2 regions of the Bacillus shivajii genome follow, and region 1 is predicted to be linked to the other one. Evidence: riboswitches for the same ligand, from Rfam matches in the RefSeq annotation. Region 1 holds a riboswitch; the other holds the start of a gene.
The links. A riboswitch is a leader RNA that binds a small molecule or an ion and turns the genes downstream of it on or off. The one in region 1 is predicted to bind cyclic di-GMP.
Positions count from the first base shown of each region.

Region 1 (3,208 bases):
ACGATTAGTACGGCAATTACGGCAGCGGAAACAGGACACCTCGTATTAGGAACGTTACATACAACAGATGCTCCTTCTACAATTGATCGAATTATCGATGTGTTCCCAGGGGGGCAACAAGGACAAATTCGTATTCAAGTTGCAGCCGTATTAACCTCTGTCATTTCACAAAGATTGTTGAGAACGACAAATGGCACAGGGAGAATGGCAGCAACAGAAGTGTTAATTAATACACCCGCAGTAAGGAACTTAATTCGAAATGAAAAGATATATCAAATTCCTAGTGTAATGCAAACGAGTAAATCGCAAGGAATGCATACGATGAGCATGTCTATTCAAGAACTACTTGAGCAAGAAGTGATTTCAAAAGAAACTGCATCCTATTTTATAAGTGAGTGAAGTAACAATGCCAATGTATCAATACCGAGGTAGAAGCCGTGAAGGTAATGAGAAGACAGGGAAAATAAAAGCGAATACGGAAAGAGAAGCACGTGAAGCTTTAAAAAGAAAAGGCATTGCGATTTTTGAATTAAATCATTTAGATAGTCTACTCTATAAAGAGATTACGTTATTTCAGCGTATCAAATCTAAAGAACTTGTCGTCTTTTTACGCCAGTTCTCTACGTTATTAAAAGCAGGGATCTCTCTCGTAAATAGTATTCAATTGTTGGCGGAGCAATCGACAAATAAGTTGTTGAAGCAAACGTTATTAGAGGTCGAAGAAGAGATACGCGAAGGAGTTTCATTCTCTGAAGCAGCTGAAAAGCATCGAAAAGTGTTTCCACCGTTATTTACGAACATGGTCAAAGCTGGAGAAGCAGGCGGAAACATGGATGAAGTACTAGAAAGGTTAGCAGATTATTACGAAAAGCAACATCGAACGAAACAAAAAGTCATTTCTGCTATATCGTATCCGACAGTTGTTGGAATTGTTTCAATAGGGGTTGTCATTTTCCTTCTTTCTGTCGTTGTCCCAACATTTGCTGGAATGTTTACAAGCTTTGGCGCCGACCTTCCACCGTTAACGGCTTTTGTTTTATCAGCCGGAAACTTTATGCAACGGTTCTTCTGGCTCTTTTTCTTAATTAATGGCTTAGTTGCAGGAGGAATTTGGTATGCAAAACAAAATAAGAAATACAAGTATTATTTAGATTACGCACTCATAAAATTACCGATATTTGGACCTGTTTTGCAAAAAGCAGCCATTGCAAGAATGAGTAGAACTTGGAGTTCGTTATTTGAAACCTCCGTGCCTGTTTTACAAGCAACATCCATTGTTGAAAAAGTGGTAGGGAATGAAGTACTAGCAAAAGTAATCCGTGATGCAAGAAAATCGTTAGAAAGAGGAGAATCAATCGCCTCACCGATGGAAGAGCATTGGTTTTTCCCCCCTTTAGTCACACAAATGGTCGTAGTAGGTGAAAAAACCGGGTCATTAGATCAAATGCTAGGAAAGATTGCAGATTTTTACGAGGCGGAAGTAGATGAAGCGACAGAACGGTTAAAAACGATGCTTGAACCGATCTTAATCGTTGTACTTGCAGCAGTTGTCGGTGTTATCGTCGCTGCAATTGCGATTCCAATGTTTGAAATATTTGACACAATTGGCTAAGTTATACGAGAACTATTCCAAAATTACTAAAATTCTACAAATTTACCTCTAAATATTTATGGAAAGTAGTTCTTTTTATCGATGATATAAAGTATAATAGAATCATGAACGAAATGGAATAGGAAGCGAAGAAAGGTTAACTCTATTTGGGCACTTGGTTAACTTGGAGCGAGTAGTGCAACCGGCCAATCTAACGTATTGATTGGTCATTTTTACATCGTTCTACCATATTTTGGAGGTGGCTAGTAGTGGAATAGAAGTACAGTTTTATGTATTTATTTGCTGCTAAGTTTATCAGTCATAGTTAAAGGGAAAAAGTTCAGATGGAATTTATCTTTTTATATAATTAAGGAGGAATCTTAGGTGAAAAAAATAGAAAGAATGCGTAAAGCACTTAAAAATCAAAAAGGTTTAACTCTAGTTGAGTTATTAGCAGTTATCGTGATTTTAGGAATCATTTCAGCAATCGCTGTACCGTCAATCGGGGGAATTATTAATAATGCACAAAAAGATGCACATATTGCGAATGCAGAGCAGATGGCAAATGCCGCGAGGTTGATGGTGACAGGTGGAATAGTAGAAAATGAAGAAATTTCTCTTGATGACTTAGTTGGTGATGGTTATATTGAATCGTTCCCGGATAATCCTTCAGGTGATAGCGATTATAATGGTAACTTATCAAGAGTTTACTTTTCTCAAGATGAGGAGACAGGAAATTATCAGTATTATGTAAGATTAGTTATTGCTGACGGTGGTCCTGAAGATGTTTTTGTAGACGGAACTGACACCCATGGCCATGATAATGCTGTCAATATTTCTGAAATTAGAGAGCGTAAAAGAGACTTGATAAATAACGACTTGTAATTTTAACATTTAATCTTAAATCCCTTTCCTAATCAGAAAGGGATTTTTTTACATAATATTGACTTTGATAGGCTCTAAGTGTGAATGGAGTTTATTAATATCGCACATTTGATTCGGTACAACAAGATTATCTAAACTTCCACACGTTTCGGTTTATTCTGCATTAAAAACCTTCTATAATAGAGATACTAGACTTTATTTACCGAATTCAAGACCAAACTTACATATATAGAACATATTTAGTTCTTTTTTTAACTATAATAACCTATTTTTATTAATTGAATGAGCGAATGCCCGCGAGACTCCTGCGGAAGTACGAGCCAAACGAGACCCAAGAGGCTCATGTATATCATACTTGAAATACTGCAAAGAGCCGAGGAGGCTCGTGGATCGTCCGCGGCAAAGAAGACACCGTAAGCCCAATCGAAGTGAAGGGTGAACGGATGTCGCACTTGTGCCTAGAGGTGAAAATGAGCACATTAGCTGTCAAACTTAAGTACGAATTTTAATTTTTATTGTAGACTTATCATGTGAAGTGATTTCGCGCTATGAAGTATAAAAATAAGTATAGTTCCCTTGAGTGAGCGGGTGTCGCACTTGTACCTTGAGGTGAAAGCGAGTGGACAAAAGCGAATGGATCATTTTTAAACTTATTGTTAGGGTATCTTAATAATAAATATGAAGTTTTGATACTTAACAAAAAATAATTTCATTCATTGCAAACGAAATAGT
Region 1 covers NZ_CP084703.1:3,022,567-3,025,774, reverse strand. Annotated here, with positions in the region: gene LGQ02_RS14755 (type IV pilus twitching motility protein PilT) at 1-399, shown strand, start outside; gene LGQ02_RS14750 (type II secretion system F family protein) at 407-1,612, shown strand; cyclic di-GMP riboswitch class II at 1,725-1,808, shown strand; gene LGQ02_RS14745 (type II secretion system protein) at 1,976-2,476, shown strand.

Region 2 (3,208 bases), 1.8 Mb from region 1:
TGAACAGATTCTCGACCTTCTCCCATCACTGAAACGGACTGATCAATCCCTTTTTGGATATCTTCAACAAGATTTCCGATTTGATTCGCAGAGTGATTGGACTGTTCCGCTAATTTACGCACTTCGTCAGCAACAACAGCAAACCCTTTTCCATGTTCCCCTGCTCTAGCAGCTTCGATTGCGGCATTTAATGCTAATAAATTCGTTTGTTCCGCGACATCTGTAATTAATGAAATAATACTACCAATTTCTTTGGACTTATCTCCTAATTGACTGACGACATTCGCAATCTCTGCCGTTTTTGTATCAATTGCTCCCATTTGTTTAACAGCATTTTCAACAACCTTTGTTCCGTTTGCAGACTTTTCATCTGCTGTCGCACTCGAATAAATTACGGATTCAACACTTTTAGCAATTTCCTGCATACCACTTTTGATTTCACTTGCCGTTTGATTTGCCGAGTTTGTACTTTGAACTTGATTATCGGCCCCTGTCGCTACTTCTTGAATGGACTCTGTAATTTGATTCGTTGCCTTACTCGTTTCTTCTGCGCTAGTTGTTAACTCTTCTGAAGAAGCTGCCACTTGTTCTGCATTCGTTGAAATCTGAGAGACCATATTACGTAAACTATCAGTCATTTCATTGAACGACTCATTTAAGTCATATACCTCATCACGGCTTTTAACTGTCAGCTTCTCTATAGATAAATCGCCTGAAGCTAATTGTTTTGCATTTTTCGCTAATCCGATAATCGGTCTTGATATTAGGTTTGAAACGATAATTCCAGAAACAATTGCTAAAATGAATGCAATGACACTCATCGCAACAACAAATACCATTGCTTGGTTCGTTTCTTGAGTCGTTTGCGTATATTGTTCCTCTACAACTCCATCTAACCATTCTGTAAATCCTTCAGCTTCGTCTGCCATCATTCTACCTCGGGGAATGATATAATTGACTGTACGGTCAATTGCTCGATCGATATGGGTATTCCCTAGGTTTAAAGCTAAATTGACTTCTTCCATATATTGTTCATTCATCTCTTCAATTACATCTAAACGTTGCACTGTTTCCTCAATAGTACTCAACGCTTTTGCTTCCTCAATTAATAGAAAGATTCGTTCATTCGCTGCCTCTAATCTTTCAAGCTGTTCTTCGTCTTCAGTTAATAAATACCCTCGCATATTACTACTTTGCCGACTAATATTGTACTCAATTTCTGAACTAATATTTCTTACTTCAATGACCGTATCAATGATATAACTATAAGAATTATTTGATTGATTCATATTTATGTAGGAGACTACGCTTGCCACACCAAAAATTAATGAAACGAACAAAAAACTAGCAATTAACTTTGTCCTTAACTTAAGTTTCAATTTCCTTGCATGATTGTCATTCTTTTTTTTCTTGAATTTCGAAATCATTCTTCACCCTCCACTTAATTTTCTTTGATGACTTTTAAATACTTTTTTCCAGCTCACATTATGGAAAATAAAAAAGACTATTCTAAAATAGTAGAATAGCCAAACATTTACCTAGGTATATCGTATTTGGTAACCAGGCGATCATAGTGACATACACCTTAGACCCTAGGCTTTGCGTCCTATCCTTTCGAGATAGTTTGCCTTTTACATGATTATTTATATTTACTTTTCCAATAAAATCTATTCTATAGAATAATCTTACATAAAGCAACAAAAAAATAGGAAATTCGACACACCCTGACGAAGAATTTCATTTACAATCATTGGAATCTAATCTGCTCTTAAATGGGGTTAACTTATCATATCAACTTCTCGAACAAAAAATTGCCCGCCAGTACGGCAAGCAAAATAGAAAAGGTAAATATTATTTTATAAGTTTTAATGAAATCCCAAGTTATTAGTTTGTTTGTAACTTAGGTACATTCACCTAAAACCATTATTAACTCATTAACTCTTAACGCTCTTCCCAAAGAATTCTCCCTCTTCAAACGTGTGAGGGGTTAGCCCAACGTTAGTGGTGAGTATTTCACTTGCATACATCCAAACCACTTTTTATTACTAAATAGAACTTTTCGTCTTGCACCTTTATCCTTTCTAGATCACACTCGATTTCATTCCTTACTTCAGGCAACCAATTGCGTTCTTGTAGGATTTCAACCATTTCTAATCGCAAGAGCCAGTCGTATTTATCTGTCTTCTTCAATTCCTCCCAAACTGCTGCAATGACAACAATTCCAGCAGTCTGAATACCTGTTCTCACACCTCTGATTTGTTCATATAGATCATTTAACCGAGAGAGTGTAGTCAATGTATTATTACCGCTATGACTATTCAAATGATCATGAAGACAAAACATTGGGATTGTTTCTTCAACAGATAAATGATACAACCCACAATTTGGATCAAATAAAACTTCATCTTCATATGTAACAAAGCAATCACGGAAAGTCACCTGTATCGTTTTATCGTTTTCCCTTATAACCTCTGTAACAATTCCCCTTACTTCAATGCCACTTGTAAATAACAAACTTACTCCTTTTCCAACCGATACTCCAAGCATTGTAAGATCCTTCTCAGTAAGATCCTGAAATTTTCTAGTTACTCCTTTTAATTGGTTAAATGGCTTAAATCTCTTTCCACTTTCTTGGTTACCCTCCCCATTTATATTTAATAGCCATGACATAAACCTTCCATTAACAACCCCTTTATGTACATCATGCTTTTGACGTAATATAAATCTTTTAATTGCAGTTTGAATTGCGGTAAACCTTTCATTACAATGCGTAGAATCAGATTCTGTCAGCATGCAATAATCCTCCCCTTATTATAAAATCATGGATTTGCATTTTTTTCTCGAGAACTCACCTTCAAATGGCTTAACCTATTGTCGACTCTATAAGTACACAAGTTACACATTCCCTTATATTTACAGTATAAAACTTATTTCCCTAATTTTTTGTAAATAAATATGAATATCGAATTACTACGAAGTTATCTGATCCATAAGACACATTCCTTATGGAAACTTTTTATAAATTGTATTGACCACCCGGTCGATACGGTGTTAACATAGTGTTGACCATGTGGTCAACACGCTTTAGGTAAAGGAGGATGGCACGTATTAACTCACCATTTCACAAACTAGCAGCAGAAAAAAAACAGCGCATTATGAACGCCGCTTTTGAAGAGTTTATTCAAAAGGGTTATGAACAAGCATCAAC
Region 2 covers NZ_CP084703.1:369,026-372,233, reverse strand. Annotated here, with positions in the region: partial or broken gene LGQ02_RS21430 (methyl-accepting chemotaxis protein) at 1-323, opposite strand, end outside; partial or broken gene LGQ02_RS21425 (CHASE3 domain-containing protein) at 681-1,427, opposite strand; cyclic di-GMP riboswitch class I at 1,553-1,639, opposite strand; gene LGQ02_RS01905 (hypothetical protein) at 2,014-2,793, opposite strand; gene LGQ02_RS01900 (TetR/AcrR family transcriptional regulator) at 3,099-3,208, shown strand, end outside.
Region 2: another riboswitch for cyclic di-GMP. It lies ahead of LGQ02_RS21425 (CHASE3 domain-containing protein); the one in region 1 lies ahead of LGQ02_RS14745 (type II secretion system protein).